Regions from separate parts of the Roseibium sp. SCP14 genome, predicted to be linked through region 1. Evidence: predicted binding sites of a transcription regulator. Region 1 holds the regulator's gene; the other holds the start of a gene.
The links. The regulator LexA, encoded in region 1, represses DNA repair genes until DNA is damaged. The targets are predictions, from matches to a motif close to TGTTCNNNNTGTGTTCNG.

Region 1 (10,951 bases):
GTGCATTTTGCACGCGGCCAGCATCAAATATGGAGTGAACGTGCTCCACACCCTGCTTGTCAAATCAGCCGGGTCCGTCCTAACGTCCCATCAACTAAAAATTTAGGGAGGACCCGGGCGAATGATGGAGCGCTGTTCCAACCGTGTCGCCAATCTGGCACATTTCTTGACGAAAAACGCAACGCGTTGGCCGTCGAGACCGGCAATTATCTGGGAAAACAACACCTGGAGCTGGGCTGATCTCGATGCGCGTGTCAGTGCACTTGCTTCCGCTCTTCAATCAGACTTTGGAGTATCCAAGGGCGACTCACTGCTAGTTCAAGCTCAGAATTCCAACCAGATGGCCGAGATCATGCTCGCCTCATTTCGGTTGGGAGCCATATGGGTTCCCTGTAATTTCCGCCAGGCTCCAGGCGAAACCGCCTATGCAGCTCAAAAAGCCAGGGCGAAAGTGTTCCTGTGCGACGCAGAATTCGAGCTGCAAGCAGAAGCAGTTCAGGAAGCGCAGCCGGATCTGAAGGGTATCATCACTGTAGGAGATAGCTCCTATGGAACGTCCTATGAACACCTGATTTCAAGGTTTGCGGGCTCAAACTTTGCCAACACCCCGGTCAATTACAACGATCCGTGCTGGCTGTTCTTCACATCGGGTTCCACTGGACGACCCAAGGCTGTCGTCCTTACCCATGGTCAGATCGGCTTTGTCACCGTGAATTATATGGCCGATCTTCTTCCCGGCACGACAGAGCAAGATGCTTCCCTTGTCATAGCTCCGCTCTCCCACGGCGCCGGCTTGCAACTCATTGCGCAACTTTCCAGCGGCACCGCTCATGTTTTGATGCCGCAAGGCGGATTTGACCCAAAGGCTGCCTTCGAACTGATCGAAAGGCACAAGGTCAGCAACTTGTTCACCGTGCCGACAATCGTCAAACGGCTTGTCGAGGATACCTCTATCGACCACTTCGACCATTCCAGCCTGCGGCATGTCATTTATGCAGGTGCACCTATGTATCGCGAGGATCAGAAACGCGCGCTGGAGAAGCTTGGACAGGTGCTGGTTCAATACTATGGATTGGGTGAAGTGACCGGCAACATCACGGTGCTGCGAACACAGGATCATTCGCTTGAAGACACTGAAACCCGAGTTGGAACCTGTGGCACAGAACGAACGGGCATTGAGATCAGCATCCAGGACGAGGCCGGAAACATCCTTGGACCGCACGAAACCGGAGAAGTCTGCGTAGTGGGCCCCGCGGTTTGCGCCGGTTACCTTGAAGATGATGGTGCCAATGTAAAATCCTTCCGCAATGGCTGGTTCCGTACGGGAGATATCGGCCACATGGACGAACAGCGATATCTCTACCTCACCGGGCGCGCATCCGACATGTACATATCCGGAGGCTCCAACGTGTACCCGAAGGAAATCGAGGAGGTTCTTCTGACCCATCCCGACATTTCCGAAGTCGCGATCATTGGAATTCCGGATCGCAAATGGGGTGAAGTCGGTCTCGCCGTGTGCGTCGCAGAGACGGGAACAGCACCGGAAGACGCCCATCTTGCTGACTTCCTCTCCGGAAAGGTCGCCAAGTACAAGATGCCTGCCCGCTATCTCTTCATCGAGCAAATGCCGACCAGCGCGTATGGCAAGATCACGAAGAAAATTGTGAGGGAACACTTGGAAGAGAAAGGCCTCCTGTGAGACGACCGGCTCCACGAAACCGCTCGGACATCCGGCATCCCGGCCCCCTGGCTGAAGACCGCCGCCCCCATGCCACCTGCCACGCCGACCCCATAAGTCTCGAGTTATCGGATGGGCAGTGGTTGCTTGCGGCTTTGGGCAACTGGGCAGATCGGGAAGGTTATGGCTCGGCTGTTCTTGATCTCAGTGGTCTGAACTTGCGCTCCTTCGATTATGTCATGCCGGACAGGGCAATCGATGATCGCCACGCCGCCTGGTACAGCGATACTCATTCATCAGGTGGAGCGACCCTAGAGGAAGCTGTTGCTATTCTGGGATGGCGGGACGGAACCTGGTTTGCCCATATCCACGCTTATTGGCATGAGGACGGAAAGGCGAGGCTTGGGCATCTGTTGCCCGAGACACTCGTCTTGAACGGATTGGCACAGTCGAAGGGATTTGGACTGACTGGAGCGCGTTTCGTGTCGGAACCTGATCCGGAAACCGAGTTCACACTTTTCCGCGTGAAACAGGATCAACCCAACCCATCAAACCAAAACCACAACGCGGTCATCGCCACGCTAGCCCCTTTTGAAGACTTCCACCAGGGCGTAGCGGCTCTGGCAGATCGATTTTCCGGGCCGACCTACGAGGTTCATGGTCTTGGCAGCTTCGCCGGAGCGGAATTTACCGATGGCCGGATGATGCCGGGTCTGATTTCAGAAATCCTCATTAGGTCCGGGGCCGGTCGGAGACAAGACCAGAAACTGATGTTACCCGTACGATGCGTTGACCTGACCGGACAGCTGTATGAAGGCATGGTCAAACCCGGGGGCGCTCCAACTTTGGTGACATGCGAACTGTTGCTGACTTCTCAAACTACCGTGTCTTCACGCTAGCATTCGACGCTCGCAATCAGGTAGCGGAGCCGCTGATTTCCACGCCCAAAGGAACAGTAAGAGAACATTTACCCTTGCAGAACACAATAGGAACAGGTAGTGTGTTCTTGATTTGTACCACTTGATTCTCGCGGTCAGGGGAAGCCGATATGCTCACGCGCAAGCAGTATGAACTGCTCATGTTCATTCATGAAAGACTGAAGGAAACAGGTGTCCCACCTTCATTCGACGAAATGAAAGATGCCTTGGACCTTCGATCCAAGTCCGGCATTCATCGCCTGATTACGGCACTCGAGGAACGAGGCTTCATCCGTCGCCTTCCGAACCGCGCACGCGCAATGGAAGTTGTCCGCCTGCCCGACTCGATCGCTCCCGGCCTCAGCTCCCCGCGTCCACGAGGCAGCTTCTCACCTGAAGTGATCGAAGGCTCACTGGGCAAGCAGGAGGCGCCTCCTCCGGCACCGGTTGTTGAAACAGCCGGTGCGGAAATTCCGGTCATGGGGCGAATTGCGGCAGGTGTGCCGATCGAGGCTATCCAGACCCACAGCCACTCCATCACCGTTCCGCAGGAGCTACTCGGCAAAGGTGAACATTACGCCTTGGAAGTGCGGGGCGACTCCATGATCGAGGCCGGCATTCTGGACGGTGACACGGTGCTGATCCGCCGGACAGACAGCGCCGATAGCGGTGACATTGTCGTTGCGCTCGTGGATGATGAGGAAGCAACTTTGAAGCGCTTGCGCAAGAAAGGTGCCTCCATAGCTCTCGAAGCAGCGAACCCAGCTTACGAAACCAGGATCTTTGGACCAGGCCGCGTTCGCGTGCAGGGCCGGCTGGTCGCCTTGTTCCGGCAATACTGATCAGGACTGAGCCTGCCAGGCATCATGCACGGCAGGCTTCCGGAGACGCGGGGCGATCACGCCTTGCAGCAACACTTGTGTGCTAGTTTTCTCTTTGAACCTGCTTGAGTTTTTCGCGGGTAAAGGTACCGGGCATGTGCCAAGGTCGCGGATTGGCAGAAACTGCGAATTTGATCTTTGATATTTTCACGCCTGATTGACTGTCGACTTCAGGTTGGTCCGTCTGCGTTGCGTAAGCCATTTTCTCCCTCGACAACCAAATGGATACAGCACCGCGCTCTTCGCGGACCGCTCCGCCTATTGAGGTCGCAGTTCGGCAAGTTTCAGGAATGATTAGGTCGGACACGACAATGTCTGCATGTTCGCAATCCAGACGAAATGCATCTGCAGTTCTTGGAAGCGCAACTTTCAAGGGTGTGTTCAGGGCCGTGTTTAAATCGCCCTCGGAACTTGCGGGATAAGCCAGTACGACGCAGCCACTCGCATCACACCTTACTTGAGGCGATTTCATCTTGCGCGATTTTATCGCTGAACTGACAACACCTTCGCTTGCGAACCAGATATCGGTGGCAAATGACTGCCGTCTTCCGGTCCATCTAAGGAACCCCTGTTCATCTCGTGCAGCCACTCTAACTCCGGAGGATGCAATTTGAATATCTGGCGGTCGCTGCGAGATTAAAAGCAGCGCACCGGCAACCATCGGCATGATCGCCCAAATACGTTGACGACCAGGCAAGAGCAGAACGGCAAAAAAGGAGGAGGTAAACAGCAGAGCCGCCGGTGCGCTCAACTTTCCAACCGCGCCGGCACCGGCATCCAGCTGCGCGGTAAATTCGGCGATTTTCAACAGCCAGGAGATGCCCATCGACATGACCGTCAACGGGAACGATGCGAGACCAAGCGGCATCAGCACCAGCGCCAACACCCCAAGCGGCATGATCACGAGAGAAAACACCGGCATTCCAAGTAGGTTTCCTACGACACCAAACGGCGCAACCTGACCGAAATGATGCGCCCCGATGATACCGGTTGCCAGACCTGCAACACTCGCTGTCACGACAAGTCCTGCACTCCAGCGAAAAGCATTTCGCAACAACAGAGAAATTGGACCGGCTTCTGCCGGCACTCCTCTACCGATCGAAAGCTCTCGGTTTCGCCAAATCTCATAAACTGCGATCAAACAGATGACAGCAGCAAAAGACATCTGAAAACCAGGAAAAAACAGGCGCTCGGGTGCCAGAAGCAACAAAGCCAGTCCGGCGATTGCAACACTGCGCAGCGTTAATCCCCTCCTGCCGACAAGAACACCAAGAAACACCAGCCCGATCATGAGAAAAGACCGTTGCGTCGCAACGGAGGCACCGGAAAGAAGCAAATACACAAACGCTGCGACCAACGCAGCGACGGCAGCCCATTTGTGTGTCGGCCAGCGGAGTGGCAGCGCCGGGATGACTGCGAGTATCAACAGGACAATCGCGTACGCCCCACCAGCAAACAGCGCCATATGCAAACCGGATATCGCCAGGATATGAGCAAGTCCTGCCGCTCTGAGATCCTCCTCCTGTTCTTTGGCAATACCACTGCGATCACCGACAAGAAGCGCGACAGCGAGACTTGCTTCCGGTGTATCTCTAAGTGCCGCCTTTATCTTCGCCCCAATGGTGTCCCGAAAACCCTGCAAAACCGAGCGCAATTGTACATCCAGAGGCGTCTCGTCGTAAGGCACCACCACCGGCGGACCAAAGCTAAATCCAGTTGCACCTATCTGGGAAAAGAAAGCCCGAAAGGAAAAATCATAGTCTCCTGGAGCAACCGGTCCAGCAGGTGGAAACAATCTGGCCCGCACTTCGATCTTGTCGCCGACATTGACGAGAGGCTCAGCAGGAACACGCAGACGAACAAGTTTCGGAAAACCGAGCGCCTCTCGAGATCGGCCTTCCACATTCAATACCTTCACCAGAAGACGGGTACCAGACGCATTGCTCCTCCGTTCAAGCGCATAACCAGAGAGGTTCACGTTCATCTCTTCGCCCAACTTCGGAGCGTCGACAAATGCAGTTCTCATCGAGCCGATCACCACGCCCCCCAGGCAAGCCAACGCCAGTAGAACGAACTTTCCGCGCGCTCCTGAAACTCCAAAGCGGACTGCCACCCCACACGCCAAAGCGAAAAGCATCGCCAACAACAGCCAGTGGGGCTCACCGGGAAGGATCAGATAGCAGGCGATACCGGCGGCGAATGCGAAACCGATCCAAAGAAGACCTTGTTCCTCCCAGAAAAGGCCACCTCTTGCCTTGCGCAACCTGCTCTTCTGGTTTTGAGAAAAAAACGGCTCAAATCGACCACCGTTTTGGGTTCTGGTCCAGCTTTCAGAACTACGATCAGAGAAAAGCATTTTCTGATCTGTACGCCGCGTCGACTCCGCGTCGCGTCGGCTTTTATCTTTGGAAGGTATTTGAGCCCCGTACACCACCTGTCGCTTGCTGGCCTCCTTGATGGAAGAAACCGTGAAGGCCCTATTTTGCCGGAACAAAGCCTGTGCTAATACCGGCGCCACCTAAAAGCGCAATCAGCGCAGATATTCTGACAGAGACTTTCAGAAAGTACCATGGCACAAAAAATCGTCACGCGCTTCGCGCCATCTCCGACCGGTTTCCTGCATATTGGCGGCGCCCGTACAGCCCTCTTCAACTGGCTCTTTGCCAAGCACCATGACGGGAAAATGCTGCTGCGTATTGAAGACACCGATCGCGCGCGCTCAACCCAGGAAGCCGTGGATGCCCTGCTGGACGGTTTGACATGGCTTGGCCTCGATTGGGAAGGTGATCCTATTTCCCAGTTCTCACGCGTCGATCGGCACAAAGAAGCCGTTGAGCAAATGCTTGCGGATGGCTCGGCTTATCGGTGCTACTGTTCGCCGGAAGAAGTCGACGCCATGCGCGAAAAAGCGCGGGCTGAAGGCCGTCCGCCGCGTTACGACGGCACCTGGAGGGACCGTGATCCGTCCGAAGCGCCGGAAGGTGTTTCTCCGGTCATCCGACTGAAGGCTCCCAATGAAGGTGAAACCGTTGTCGATGACATGGTTCAGGGGCGCGTTGTCATTCCGAACAAGGACCTGGACGACTTTGTTCTGATGCGCTCCGACGGCACACCAACTTACATGCTGGCCGTGGTTGTTGACGACCATGACATGGGCATCACTCACATCATTCGCGGTGTCGACCACCTGACCAATGCAGCCCGGCAGACGCTTATTTTCCAGTCCCTCGACTGGGAAGTGCCTGCGATGGCGCATATTCCTCTTATTCACGGTCCGGACGGCGCGAAGCTTTCAAAGCGTCACGGAGCCACCGGTGCTGAAGCCTATCGTGAAATGGGCTACCTGCCGCAAGCGATGCGCAACTACCTGGCGCGTCTCGGTTGGAGCCATGGCGACGAGGAAATCATGTCGCTTGAGGACATGATCAAATGGTTCGGCATGGATGCCGTCGGTCAGTCAGCTGCCAGATTCGACTTCAAGAAGCTGGAAAACCTGAACGGCCATTACATGCGCGCAACGGACGATGCGGAACTTTTAAAACACTGGAAAGTCTATCTCAGCCATGTGGAAAACGGCGAAGAGGTTCTGGCGTGGCTATCAGACGCAGGCAACGAGCAGACAGCGCTCATGGCTTTGCCGGGGCTGAAAGAGCGCGCCAAAACTCTCGTCGAACTGACCGAAAGCGCCTCCTATCTCTGGCGCCAACGCCCCCTTGATACAGATGAGAAGGCTCAAAAGATTCTTACGGATGAGGCAAGGTCCATTTTGAAGGATCTTCATATTGTCTTGTCCAATACCTCTGACTGGGCCGCAGAACCGCTGGAAACAGCCGTAAAAGCCTACGCAGAACAAAAAGAACTCAAGCTTGGCAAAGTGGCTCAGCCTCTTCGCGCTGCCCTTACCGGTCGTGGCACCTCTCCGGGGATTTACGACGTGTTGATCGCCTTGGACCGTGAAGAATCACTTGCAAGGATCAAAGACCAGGAAGCCTGAGAACAACAATGAAAGCGCCCGTTTGATCCTGACGACAATCGGGTGGCTTTGACCAATGGTCATACGGGCCTTTGACCAAAGCGTTATACCGGCCAGCTTGCGGCACTGCAGTAAATGGGCTAGGCAAGAGCCGAAAATTTATCCAGTGCCGTCTGTTGCCTTTGTTGAGATCCTCTCATTCGGGCAGGTCATCAGACTGGCGCGCCAGGTTAACGCAAAGGGGTTTCTGTATGGCCGACAACAACGCCAAGCTCAACGTCGGTGGCACCGACCACGACTTCGACGTACTTGACGGGTCCATCGGACCGTCAGTTGTGAACATTTCGTCCCTGTACAAGGACTCCGGGATGTTCACGTATGACCCGGGCTTTACCTCAACCGCATCCTGCGAATCCAAAATCACCTACATCGATGGTGACGAAGGAACACTGCTTTACCGCGGCTACCCGATCGAACAGCTTGCCGACCACGGTGACTTCCTCGAATCCTGCTATCTGCTTCTTTACGGTGAACTTCCGACCAAGCCGCAAAAGGACGACTTCGTTCAGCGTGTGACGTACCACACGATGATCCATGAGCAGATGAACCGCTTCTATTCCGGTTTCCGCCGTGATGCTCACCCGATGGCGATCATGGTTGGTACCGTTGGTGCTCTGTCGGCGTTCTATCACGACTCCACGGACATTACTGATCCGCATCAACGGATGGTCGCTTCTCTGCGCATGATCGCAAAAATGCCGACAATGGCCGCAATGGCATATAAGTACCATGTTGGCCAGCCATTTGTTTATCCACGCAATGACCTTGGATATGCAGCCAACTTCCTGCACATGTGTTTTGCGGTACCGTGCGAAGAGTACAAGGTGAACCCTGTTCTTGCTCGCGCGATGGATCGCATCTTCATCCTGCATGCCGATCACGAGCAGAACGCTTCAACTTCGACAGTTCGCCTGGCAGGGTCTTCCGGCGCCAATCCGTTCGCGTGTATTGCGGCAGGTATTGCCTGTCTGTGGGGCCCCGCTCACGGCGGTGCAAACGAAGCTGCGCTGAACATGTTGTCCGAAATCGGCTCGGTCGATCGCATTCCGGAGTTTGTTGCACGCGCGAAAGACAAGAACGATCCTTTCCGCCTGATGGGCTTTGGTCACCGGGTCTACAAGAACTACGACCCGCGTGCACGGATCATGCAGAAAACGACGCATGAAGTGCTGGGTGAACTCGGCATCAAGGACGATCCGCTTCTGGATGTCGCGATGGAGCTGGAAAAAATCGCCCTCAATGATGACTATTTCATTGAGAAGAAGCTGTATCCGAACATCGACTTCTATTCCGGCATCACCCTGCGCGCACTTGGTTTCCCGACCACCATGTTCACGGTACTGTTCGCACTTGCGCGTACCGTTGGCTGGATTGCTCAGTGGAAAGAAATGGTGGAAGATCCGTCTCAGCGCATCGGTCGTCCGCGCCAGCTCTACACCGGTGCGACACAACGCGACTATGTGCCGATTGATCAACGCCGATAAGCCAGATGGTGCTGGACCCATTGAAAGGTCCTTCAACTTCAGCTTGGTGAAAATTGAGATGCCGTCAGACTTCTGGCGGCATCTTTTTTTTTGCTGCTCCCTAGGGGAAACCTTGGATTGAACAGAAACAAAATTTCTACCCGCATACATCTGGCGGAACAAAGACTGCAAGTCGAGGTTTTAACTGAAAATCTTCTGACTTCTTTACTCGCACAAAGAAGCAATAGAATCAAAAGGAAGCACATAAACAAATAATATTTCCAGTTTTGTATTTAAAAAAGGCAGGAACATTCATGTATTCATTCTGGTCAAAATGGAATTTTTCCTAACCTGTCAAATTTCTCCAACTCTTTTACAAATAATAAGGAATCACTGCTTACCCTGATTGAAAATAAGCTGCGTAATACACGCTGGGGCTTTCGAGGGGTTGATATGAAGTTCCTGAAATTCGCATCTGATCTGAAGTTTGGTGTAAAAGTTGGCGGTAGCTTTGCTGCGGTTGTAGCGCTCACCGGAATTGTAGGTGGTGTCGGTGCCTACAGCGTGATGACGCTTTCTGAAAGAATGGAAGTCGCAAAGCAATCAACCTCCACGATCGCACAGCTTCAAAACCTTGCCAGCAAGCGTGAAGACTTTCTGTCTTCTCAGGACCTGCAGGCTGCGGAGGCTGCTCTTGTCGACATTGACGGCCTCACAAACGAACTGAAGGTTCTCGAGGACCAGCTGAAAGGCGAACCACAGGCACAGATTCCGGTAGCAGAAGCCGCCTCCGCGGTATCTCAGTTCCATTCCGCCTTTGAAAACGTCGTGGATTTGACTCAAGCCCAATCGGAAAAGCGTCTTGAGCTTGAAAGCGCCGTCCAGGAACTGGAAACTGTTGCTTCCGATATCCTCGGCAAAGCCTTTCTCGCAAGAGACGGCATCGGAGCTGAAGACACAAACGCCCGGAAGACGCTTGTGCTCGCCAACAAGGTGGGACAGGCAGCTGCAAAGTTTCAGGAAGAGGCGCTAACTCTTCAAAATCTATTCAGTGCGGCGGCCAACAATGCCAAGCAGATCGCCGACATCAGACAGCGGATCGACGCCCTAGCGCCTTCGGCGAAAAAAATGGCGGCCAACACATTTGAAGGTATCGATCCTGCAACAGTCCGGAAACTGGCAGCAAAAACAGATGAAATTGCGCAGACGCTGGAAAAACTTTCCACCACAAAGGACTATATACAGATCTTTGACTTGACGGACTCGGCGAAAGCCGGATTTGAAGAGTTGGTTGCGAGCTCGAAAAAAATCAGCTCCGATGCAACTACGGCAATCGACAACGTCTACAAACAGGCGGACGAAATCAAACAACGTTTCTACGCGGCTGATAACGTCTCCGGAACGGTTATGCAGCTGGAAGCAGATGCAATGGCCGTAAAGGCCGCTGCGTTCTATTTCATGGTTGCTCCTTCAGAGACAAACCAGCAAGCCGTTCTGGAAGGGTTGTCCGGACTGACCAAGCTTGCAGGTCGCCTGGAAAAGAGTGCCAAAGACTTCCCCGCGATCCTGGAAAAGGTGCCGGAAGTTGTCGCTTCGCTCGGAAGCTTCGGCTCAACCTTCGATGAACTCGCCGCAAACCAGTTCCAGCTCGAAGGCCAGATCGCCAACATGAAAGATCTGTCTCAAACAGTTCAGGCTCAGATCTCGACAATTTCCTCCGATCAAAGTGCAGCTGCGCAGGCATCCAGCACGAACGCCCTCAGCGTCATCAGCCTCGCGCTTCTCGCTGCAGTTCTGGCAGGTGTCGGCATGGCTATTGCGTTGAACTTTGCTGTCACGCGTCCCTTGCGCCGTACGACTGAAACCATGTCTCAGCTGGCCGACGGAAACACCAATGTCGACATTGATGGCGTTGAACGGGGTGATGAAATCGGCGACATGAGCCGCACCATTCAGGTCTTCAAGGACAATGCGGTCGA
Region 2 (10,951 bases), on a different contig from region 1:
TGTCGACCACGTCCATCGCCATCATGAGGTCGTTCAAAGGGGCGTCGGATTTGCTTGCCATCTATGCCGTCTTCTTGAATTGGACCGGCCGGGTCATCCGACCGGCCCGTTTGTTCCCAGCCGATTAAAGTCCCTGGCCCTGCGCCGTCAACTTTGCAAGCCGCCGTTTTCCGTCTTCCACCGCGTTGCGGATTTCTTCCGAGTTCCTGGTCGACATGTCACGCATTTCGGTAATGATTTCGCGGGACTGAACCTGGAAATTCACAACGGAGTCGACGAGCTTCTTGACCGATGCTGCCGCGACCGTCGGGCCGTAACCTGCCTTGAGAGCCTCTTTCTGCACCGCGTCTCCGATTTCAGCCAACGTTTCGAGGCTTTTGTTGATGCCTTCTTTCATGGCGTTCAGCGTTTCGGTGGATTCGTGCAAGCCTTGCAGACCTGTGAATGACGCGTTCAAGGCCGTCAGGACGGATTCGTTGGTCGAGAAGAAGCTGACGGATTGGGCATAAACCCTTTCCTTGGCGTTTGTGGTCTGAACCAGGCGCGCCATGATGACTTCCGAGGTGTTGTAACCGACGGTCAGGTTGTCGGAGAGGTCCTTTGCAATCTGGTAGCGCTTTTCCTCGTCCTGCATTGCGCGCAGCTTTTCGTCGCGCGCAAGCTCCAGGCGAGCCTTCTGGGCCGGGTCGTCGCCGGCATAGGTTTCCACTTCGCTTGAGGCGCTTTCCAAAGATTTCTTGGCCCCGGCCAGCCTTTCCGTTGCAATATTCAGGATCTCAAGAGCCGTCACTTCGGCTTGTTTCAAGGCTCCGCGGAAGTCCCGGTAAGCTTCCAGAATGGTCTGTTCGCGCTCAATCTGATCCTTGGTTGCGCGTGCAACATCCTTGTAAGTGTCGCGAATGTCCTTGAAACGGTCAGAGATCGTGCCGCGGCGCATGTCCCGCCATTTGTTGGAGAGGTTCTCGGTGAATGAGATCTTGCCGTCAGCCAACTGGTCAACCAGCGTCTTGGCATCGTCGCGGATGGAGTTGAAGGCGTCTGTGATTTCCTCGTAGCGCTGACCAATGTCCATCTGCTGGACCTGAGAACGGACAACTTCATTGAAGTTCGACGCCTGACCAAGTGTGCGCGTGATGATCAGGACCTTGTCGGGGGACAGGTCGGAAATCTGCTCCAGCAAGGCGTTGATCGGGGCGTCGGTTTCCGTTTCCGGGGCGATGCCAATGTCGCGGAGCGTTGTCAAAGCACGGTCCAGGTATTGCAGCGGTGAGAAGCCGCCTGCCGAGCTAGAGGAATTTTCGGAAGTTTCAGGTGTTGCCGCGTCTGTCATGTCTGACTTCCTCCTGAATGGCTGGCAGCAACTAAAGCAAAAGGCTGCCGGGAATAGGTTATTTCGTTTCGTCAGTTAGGGCAGGCGTATGCCGCGATGTCAATGGGTTACAGCGTCTTCGAAATGACATCCGACAAGAGGACTGAGGTGGATGTTACCCCCGGCACAAGCCTTAGGTGCTGAATGCGACAGAAGTGTATCGCCGGAAGGAATAGATTATGGTGATGCAGGAAAAATGGGGAGCCGGACGCTCGTCATATGAGAATTGGAAGCAGCCGTGGCGGAAAGAACAATTTCGGCAATAAGCCATCAATGAATTGCAAAGCACAAGCCGGAGCAAACGGGTCCGGCTTGTGGTTTCGCGAATGATCAGACAAGTTCGGCAGCGATCCGAGCCGCCAGCCGTGCATTGTTGCGCACGAGAGCGATATTCGTGTCGAGGCTTCTGCCTTTTGTCAGGTCGAGAATGGCTCCAAGTACGAATGGGGTAACGTCTTTGCCTTTGATACCTTCTGCATCCGCTTTCCGAATGGCTTCATCAATGTATCCGGTCATTTCGTTACGCGGAATCTGATCAGCTTCCGGTACGGGATTGGCAATCAGAACGCCGCCGTGATCGGGGAAATTTCGACGCATCTTCAGAAGAGATCCGATTTCTTCCGCCGAATTCATGGAGTAGGGAGCCGCCAGGCCACTTTCCCGGGACCAGAATGCAGGCAATTCCTGCGTTCCGAAGGCGATGACCGGCACGCCTTTGGTTTCCAGGACTTCCAGAGTTTTCGGAATATCGAGAAGCGCCTTTGCGCCTGCAGAGACAACGCAAACAGGCGTACGACCGAGTTCGTCAAGATCTGCAGAAACATCGAATGTTTCTTCAGCGCCCTTATGAACACCGCCAATGCCGCCGGTTGCGAATATCTGGATTCCGGCAAGATGCGCCGCCATCATGGTGGCCGCGACCGTTGTCGCGCCGTAGCGCCCGGTCGCGAGCGCGAATGTCAGGTCGGCGCGGGAGCATTTCATCACGTCTTCCGCCTGGGCAAGCCGGTCAAGATCAGCATCCGACAGGCCCACCATGATCTTGCCGTCCATCAGCGCAATGGTTGCAGGCACCGCACCTTCGGCGCGGATATCGGATTCGACCTGGCGCGCGGTTTCGACATTGCGGGGGAAGGGCATGCCATGAGTGATGATTGTGGATTCAAGCGCAACGACGGGTTTACCTTCAGCAAGCGCCTGGCGGACTTCGTCGTTGCAAACGATCAGATCCTTCATCGCGGAGGTGTTGGCGGGTGTGTTCACGTGTGAGCCTTTCTCTAGAGGCTGTCCTGTAGCTCAATGCCCGGACCGGATTTCGTGTTGTTATAAGTTCCCGGGAAGAGCACGCCAAGGTGCATATTTGTCCAACGGGTCAAAAATTTTCGATGGCATCCCAGGACAGGTCTTGTGCCAGAGCGCCGGTGTTCTGCAGCGTCATGGCTGCGGCGGACAATCCGTAAGGGACTGCTTCTTTCAGGGGAATTCCCTTTGCGAGAGCGGCAATCGTGCCGGCGGTCAGCGCATCTCCGGCACCGGTGACATCGACAACATCAACCGCCGGAGGAGAAAAGCGTGTGAGGGTACCGGTTTCGGAAAGAAGGACATCATCGCTTCCGCTCGTCAAAACCATGCTTTTCAAACCCATGTGGTGCAAGGCCTCGACGAGCTTTTCAGCAGCCGATTCCTCTGGCAGCCCCGTCAAGGCAATGGCTTCACCGCGGTTGAGCATGAGGCAGTCCAGCTTGTTCAGCACGGCTTTCAGACAGGGAGCCTTGGCGTTCGAAACGGCATTGGCAATGAGCCTGCCTTTGCCGATCGCATCGGTTACCCGATGAAGCATGGCTTCGGGCAGATTTGCATCCAGAAACCAGATCGTCCCGTGTGGCAGACTGGACTTCAATTCCTCGATACTCTTGTCGAACAAGCCTGGAGGCGCTTCGGAAAGAATTTTGTCATCGACGCAGGCCGCCGCCAGTTCCCCGTCCGGATTGTGCAAGGCCAGATACTGCCCGGTTGAAAACCCTTTTCTGACCACATGTGACAGCTTCACCCCTTCGGCTGCCAATTTCGTGATCAGGGTATGAGCCGGTCCATCCTCGCCAAGAACGCCGACAAGGCCGGTGTCCACACCCAGCTTGACGAGTGCTCTGGCAATGTTGGTTGCAACACCACCGGGTTTGGAGCTGTGACGGGCTGGAGTGGACGTCTCGGGCCGGATCGGCGAGCTCGCATGCGCGATCGTGTCGAAGTGAAGCGCTCCAATGGAAATGACGCGGCTCTCGGTTGAAGGAGACACTTTTCAGAACTTTCCCGTAGTCAGGCCGGGAAACCGGCTCTGAAGATTTATGAAGAGGCGGGCTAGCAGATCGTGAAGCTCGCGGCAACCGGTGTGGATGAAAGCTGAATGATTCTGTCTGTACGTAGAATCACGAGTTGTTCTCCTTTTTTGCTGACGTAGCGGTAACTTGTCGCGCCTCAGGCGGAACATATTGGAAACAAAAGCGCATTTTCATTTTAATACCAATCGGTTTTGCCGACTTGTCAAATGAGAACAAAATGTGTACAAACGCTTTCATTGAAACAACGCGTCCGTCGTGGAATAAGGAGCGTGAGCATGTCACAAAGTACACTTCGACTCGTAGAAAGCAGCCAGATGGATAAGACAAAAGCGCTGGACGCGGCGCTCAGCCAGATTGAACGTGCCTTCGGTAAAGGCTCCATCATGAAGATGGGACAAGGCCAGGCCGTTGAGGTGCAAGCCGTTTCCACAGGATCGCTCGGTCTTGATATTGCGCTTGGGATCGGCGGCCTGCCAAAGGGCCGGATCGTTGAGATTTACGGTCCTGAATCTTCGGGTAAGACCACGCTCGCGCTTCACACGGTTGCCGAAGCTCAGAAGACTGGCGGTATCTGTGCCTTTGTTGATGCCGAGCACGCCCTCGATCCGATTTATGCACGTAAGCTGGGTGTCGACATCGACAATTTGCTGATTTCCCAGCCAGATGCTGGTGAACAGGCACTCGAAATTGCAGACACGCTGGTCCGGTCCGGGGCGATCGACGTGCTGGTGATCGACTCGGTGGCCGCACTGACACCGAAAGCCGAACTTGAAGGCGAGATGGGCGACAGCCTGCCGGGAATGCAGGCTCGTTTGATGAGTCAGGCGCTGCGCAAACTGACGGCCTCCATTTCCAAGTCGAACTGCATGGTGATCTTCATCAACCAGATTCGCATGAAGATCGGTGTGATGTTCGGTTCTCCGGAAACCACGACCGGTGGTAACGCCCTGAAATTCTACGCGTCCGTGCGCCTCGATATTCGCCGTATCGGTGCGATCAAGGATAAGGATGAAGTGGTTGGCAACCAGACACGCGTCAAGGTGGTCAAGAACAAGCTCGCGCCTCCTTTCCGTCAGGTCGAGTTCGATATTGTCTATGGCGAAGGCGTCTCCAAGACCGGTGAACTGATCGACCTTGGCGTCAAGGGCAACATTGTTGAAAAATCCGGTGCCTGGTTCTCCTATAACAGCCAGCGTCTCGGTCAGGGGCGTGAGAATTCCAAGCAATTCCTGAAAGACAATCCGGAAATCGCCGATGAGATTGAATTGGCGATCCGTCAGAATGCCGGTCTGATTGCAGAAGCAATTATCGATCCGGAAGGCGGGGCGGAAGACGCGGATTAAGCGTCGGAAACCTTACCGCTTCCAACAGGCTCCGGACGCATGTCCGGCCTTCCAAGGCCTTCCCTTGATTTGCAGGGGAAGGCTTTTCTTATTGGTGCCAGAAAGAGGCAACGGCCGATCTTGCCGAATTTCTGCCGGTTTCCTTGATATTGCAGGTGTGCAACCGCTGGACAGGGTTTGAGCTCAAAGTTAAAAGGCTGTTCCGGCACGGATCCATTGAGCGATCCGAAGCCCTTAAAGAATTTCAACAGGCCCTGCTTTCCGGGCCCGGACCGATGCGAGACCCGAATGACCGGCGTAAATGAAATCCGTTCCGCGTTTCTGGACTACTTTGACAAGAACGACCACGAGGTTGTGGAGTCCGGACCGCTGGTGCCGCGCAACGATCCAACGCTGATGTTTGCAAACGCGGGCATGAACCAGTTCAAGAATGTCTTTACCGGCCTGGAAAAGCGCGACTACTCCCGTGCAGTGACATCGCAGAAATGCGTTCGCGCCGGTGGCAAGCACAACGACCTGGACAATGTCGGCTATACCGCCCGGCACCACACGTTCTTTGAAATGCTCGGGAATTTTTCCTTTGGCGACTATTTCAAGGACCGGGCGATCGAACTCGCCTGGAACCTGATCACCAAGGAATTTGGCCTCCCAAAGGACAAACTTCTGGTGACGGTTTACTCCGAAGACGATCAGGCTTTCGACCTTTGGAAGAAAATCGGCGGACTGAGCGAAGACAAGATCATTCGCATTCCGACCTCGGACAATTTCTGGTCAATGGGCGACACAGGCCCTTGCGGTCCGTGTTCTGAAATCTTCTACGATCATGGCGACCACATCTGGGGTGGCCCTCCAGGCTCTGCGGAAGAAGACGGCGACCGTTTCATCGAGATCTGGAATCTCGTCTTCATGCAGTATGAGCAGACTGCGGAGGAGCGCCTCAACCTGCCGCGGCCGTCCATCGACACCGGCATGGGGATCGAGCGTATTGCCGCCGTGATGCAGGGCGTTCACAACAACTACGAAATCGATCTCTTCAAGGCCCTGATTTCGACTTCCGAACATGCGACCGGCGTCGAGGCGCAGGGCGCTGCGCTTGGCAGTCACCGCGTGATTGCCGATCACCTGCGTTCCACCAGTTTCCTGATTGCCGATGGGGTTCTGCCGTCCAACGAGGGCAGGGGCTACGTCCTGCGCCGGATAATGAGGCGCGGCATGAGGCATGCGCATCTTCTTGGCGCCAGCGAGCCGCTGATGCACAAGCTCGTTCCTGCGCTTGTGCGTGAGATGGGCCGTGCCTATCCGGAATTGGTTCGGGCAGAAGACCTGATCACTGAAACCCTGAAGCTGGAAGAAACCCGCTTCCGCAAGACCCTTGAGCGTGGTCTCGGTCTGCTCGACAGCGCAACCGAAGACCTCACTGCCGGCGGACAGCTGGACGGTGAGACCGCCTTCAAGCTTTATGATACTTACGGCTTCCCGCTTGATCTGACGCAGGATGCGCTTCGTGCCCGGGACATCTCTGTCGACACCGATGGCTTCGACGCGGCAATGGAGCGGCAGAAGGCAGAAGCGCGTGCGGCATGGTCCGGTTCCGGTGGTGCTGCGACCGAAGCTGTCTGGTTTGCCTTGAAGGAAAAGCACGGTGCAACCGACTTCCTCGGCTATGAGACCGAGGTTGCCGAAGGTGAAGTTGTCGCCCTAGCGTCGGACGACAAGGAAATCGACAAGCTGTCAGCTGGTGAAAGTGGGTATGTCATCCTCAATCAGACCCCGTTTTACGGCGAAAGCGGCGGTCAGGTCGGTGATACCGGCCTCATGCTGGGTGCCGATCTGAAGATCAAAGTCACCAATACGCAGAAAAAAGCCGACGGTCTTTTCGTTCACAGTGTCACGGTCGAGGAAGGTGAACTGGTTCCGGGGCTGGCCCTTGAACTGCAGGTCGATCATGACCGGCGGAGTTCCGTCCGCTCCAACCACTCGGCGACCCACCTTGTCCACGAGGCCCTGCGTGAGGTGCTCGGAACGCATGTGGCACAGAAAGGGTCCCTGGTGACGCCGGAACGCCTGCGTTTCGACTTTTCCCATCCCAAGCCGATGAGTGACGAGGAGCTGGCAGTCGTTGAGACATACGCCAACGAAATCGTCCTGCAGAACGCCCCGGTCGAAACACGATTGATGGCTGTTGACGATGCGATCGAAGCCGGTGCCATGGCACTCTTCGGCGAGAAATACGGTGATGAAGTCCGCGTGGTTTCCATGGGCACCGCATTGCACGGCCCGAAGGAAGGCAAACCGTATTCGGCGGAACTTTGTGGTGGTACTCACGTTCGGCGCACTGGCGATATCGGCCTTGTGACTTTGGTGTCTGAAGGCGCTGTCGCGGCCGGGGTTCGCCGTATCGAGGCTCTGACCGGTGCCGAGGCTCGGTCTTACCTGGATGCGCAGGACAAGCGCATGCGTGAGATCGCCGGGCTTCTCAAGATCGGTGCCGATGATGTGCCGGCACGCGTCGCGCAGCTCGTTGAAGAACGCCGCAGGCTTGAAAAAGAACTGGCGGATGCCAAGAAAAAACTCGCCATGGGTGGCGGCGGCAATGGCGGGGCGCCCGTCAAGGACGCCGGAGCCTTCAAACTGATGGCACGCACTGTGGAGGGCATCAATCCGAAGGATCTGAAAGGCATGGCGGATGAGGCCAAGGCCCAGCTCGGCTCCGGCGTGATTGTGCTGATCAATGTTGCCGACGATGGCAAGGCCGCGATTGTTACCGCCGTCACGAAGGATCTGACCGAAAAGGTCAACGCAGTCGATCTGGTTCGTATCGGATCGGAAGCGCTCGGCGGGCGTGGCGGCGGCGGCCGCCCTGACATGGCTCAGGCCGGCGGACCGGACGGCTCCAAGGCGGACACCGCCATTGCGGCCATCGAGACCCACTTGACCGGCTTGTAGGTTCGGCGGCGATCCAGGTCGGATTTTCAAAAAGGGCGGGGCAACGAGACCTCGCCCTTTCAATTGAGGCCTACCGGTTGCCAAGAATGGGGCCGATTATTTCTATCTTGTTGGTCCAGACATAACCCGAGAAGTTGTCCGGAACCGATTGAAGCTGATCAAGGCTGTCAATGCCTCCGGATCCGCTGGGCGGACCTGCCAGAACAATTTCGGTGTCGTGGTCGTTCATTCTTTTCAGGAACCTGTTTGGCCATCCCCAAAGCCAGGGCGCATAGTTGGATGGCACCAGGATCTGGCGGCCGCGGCAGGTCTCTGGAACATAGCCGGACCAACCAATCGCGAGATATTCCCTGAGGCAGGTCTTGGTGTCCGCCTTCGTGAAATTGCGCATGCCCGGAACCAGACTTCCCATCTGCCGAGTCGGTGCTTCGCCGCCATAGACGCCCCAGATACGCGGCCTCCAGTCAGGATGTGCAAGAAGCAGCTTTTCCAGCTGATCAGCCTCCCGAACATCCTTGCTTTTGAAATTGATCAGAAACTGCCCATGAGGAAATGCCGCGAGAACTTCCTTCAGAGAGGGAATCCCGTTGTTCGATTTGCCTCGAAACGGAAAGGTCTTGCCGCCATCGGCGGTATATCCGTAACCAATGTCGACTGTCTTCAGGTCGTTCAGGCTGTGATTGCGGGTCACTCCGGTCTCATTGGTTCTGCAATCAAGGGTCCAGTCGTGAAAAACGGCAAATTGCCCGTCTGTCGTGGGATGGATATCAATCTCGACAATATCGGCGCCTGCTGAAAAGGCGGCTGCCATCGACGGAAGGGTGTTTTCCAGAAAGGCATGTTCAGGAGGATAGATGCGTGACGCCGTGCAGGTGTCGCGATCAAGCCCCGTGCGATCATAGGTCTGGTGAACACCGCGATGGGAGATGATCTTCAGATCACCGCCTTGCAGAGACGGGGCGAGCCAGGAGGCATTGACGAGGTAAAGAACCATCGCCATTGCCAGAAAGAACAGAAGCAGTCGTTTCATTGCTGAGCTAGACAGATTTTCCAGTGTGAAAACTTCGAGAGCCTGAGGGCGAACTGTGGCTGTGCCGTGGCCCATAGAAGGAATAGTTGCGATTTGTGCTTCTTGCACCCCTCTGGCCATGCTGAACTCTTCAGTCCAATCTCAGTTGCCGGGCGCAGGAAAATTCCGCTTGGTCAAATTCAGCTGTTGCCAAGGGTCACGTTTGCGTAAAAGGAGTGTTGTCTTGAAACGCGAGTCGGCTCATGGTCCTGCCGGTATTGGAAGGGTGGGTTGAAAGGAGCGGACACGTGGAGCTGATATTGTCAGTGCCTGCCGTGTTGCTGTGCCTTTCCACAGTCTATGTTTTCTTTCTCCTTGTTGTCAGCGCTGCGCTCCGGTCGAATTTTCAGTCGACCTATCTCAGATTTTGGGCGTTCACATTCTGGGCTCCGGCTGTCGGTGGCGTTTTGATTGTGCTGCGGCCTTACGGTCCCGACTGGATGAGCGAATATGCCGGCTGCATGCTGTTCCTGGTCGGGCTTTCGAGTGCATGGCTGGGTGTCCGCTCATTCTTCGGCCGCCGCCCCCCTTGGTTTTTCACCTTCGCGGTTGTTCTGGGTCTGCTTCCGGTCGGAGTTGCTTACGACCAGTCCGTAGAAACCATGGCTCTCAACCGACAGCTCTACATTTTTTCGGCCGCCGCCCTTTTTTACGCATTGGCTGCCGTTGAGATGTATCGGGGCAAGGCGGGAGAAGCGTTGCCCGGGCGCAGGGCCGGTGTACTCGTCTTCACCAGTTTTGCGATTTTGCATCTTGCCGTTCTGCCATTTCCCGTCTGGATGCCGATTGATTTTACGGACATGCTGCCGGTCTCCAGCTGGCTGTATGTTCTGATCGTTCTGTCTCTGCTTCATACTGTTGCAGCGGTTTTCGTTTGCCTGTTGCTGGCAAAGGAACGGGCGGAAGCCAAAGTTCAGGTAATGGCCGATACCGACGTTCTTACCGGACTGAACAATCGCAGGGCCTTTATCAGGCGTGTCGACGAGCAGCTCAAGGATCCCGAATGCGGGAAGGGCACACTGCTGCTTCTCGATCTGGACCACTTCAAACGGATCAATGATCGCCATGGTCACCAGGGTGGCGACAAGGTTCTGGTCGCTTTTGCCGATTTTCTGAAATCGTTTGCGGGCAGGAACGCCGTTCTGGGACGGATCGGTGGCGAGGAATTCGCTGTCTTTATCCGCGGGCGTGTTGGAGAGGAACTGGATCTACTGGCTCAAAAGGTCTGCCTGGGTGCTTCCATTCTCAGGATAGACCCCGGTGCGGCGGACATTGCCTTTACAACGAGTGCAGGACTTACGGACACGAAAGTGTCGGGCAAAGCGTTCGAACGACTGTACGATCACGCCGACAAGGCGCTCTACCGGGCCAAGCGAAGTGGGCGGAATCAGGCGTGCCGCTACAAGAAACCGACAAGGCATCGGGTAAGACCGACGGATCAGGAAAGTTCCGACGTTCGCCTGTCCGCCTGATGGCTGGCCGGTGTATGCGGGTAAAAATGAAAAAGCGTGCCCGGGAGGCACGCTTTTTTCACTAGGGGTCGCGGAAATTCTTAGTGAACCATTGCAGTGATTGCCAGCGCTGCTGCTGCGAGAAAGGTCGAGGTAATCAACATTTTCAGAACGATATGATGGGGTGTCGTTTCTGCAGCGCGAACCTTGTTTGTTTCAAAAGTCATTTTTCCCTCCTCAAAGAGCGGTGGTTACCCTTCTAGAGATGGGGGCTGCGACAATTTTGCCCAATCACGATCCGGCAACATGACCTCACGGCTTCGCGCGCAGGGCGTGAAACGTAGCGGCAGTTGGATTTGAATTTAACTATTGTAAGGTTATTCAAGAAGATACGGCCCGGCCAAGGGTCTTGTTTCGAAAAACGGAGTGCAGCG

Region 2: recA (recombinase RecA) is a predicted target of LexA. The motif match lies at 3,850-3,867, and genes of this name have one in related genera.

What each region holds. Positions count from the first base shown of each region.
Region 1 is NZ_JBDZYH010000003.1:413,806-424,756, reverse strand. Features, by position in the region: gene ABLQ08_RS14560 (acyl-CoA synthetase) at 122-1,699, shown strand; gene ABLQ08_RS14555 (hypothetical protein) at 1,696-2,577, shown strand; gene lexA (transcriptional repressor LexA) at 2,727-3,437, shown strand; gene ABLQ08_RS14545 (ComEC/Rec2 family competence protein) at 3,520-5,739, opposite strand; gene gltX (glutamate--tRNA ligase) at 6,046-7,470, shown strand; gene gltA (citrate synthase) at 7,701-8,993, shown strand; gene ABLQ08_RS14530 (methyl-accepting chemotaxis protein) at 9,426-10,951, shown strand, end outside.
Region 2 is NZ_JBDZYH010000004.1:393,714-404,664, forward strand. Features, by position in the region: gene ABLQ08_RS18815 (DUF6384 family protein) at 1-61, opposite strand, end outside; gene ABLQ08_RS18820 (cell surface protein) at 125-1,330, opposite strand; gene ABLQ08_RS18825 (pseudouridine-5'-phosphate glycosidase) at 1,700-2,605, opposite strand; gene ABLQ08_RS18830 (PfkB family carbohydrate kinase) at 2,742-3,665, opposite strand; gene recA (recombinase RecA) at 3,984-5,051, shown strand; gene alaS (alanine--tRNA ligase) at 5,340-7,997, shown strand; gene ABLQ08_RS18845 (glycerophosphodiester phosphodiesterase family protein) at 8,068-9,027, opposite strand; gene ABLQ08_RS18850 (GGDEF domain-containing protein) at 9,315-10,538, shown strand; gene ABLQ08_RS18855 (hypothetical protein) at 10,619-10,744, opposite strand; gene ABLQ08_RS18860 (cyclic nucleotide-gated ion channel) at 10,951-10,951, shown strand, end outside.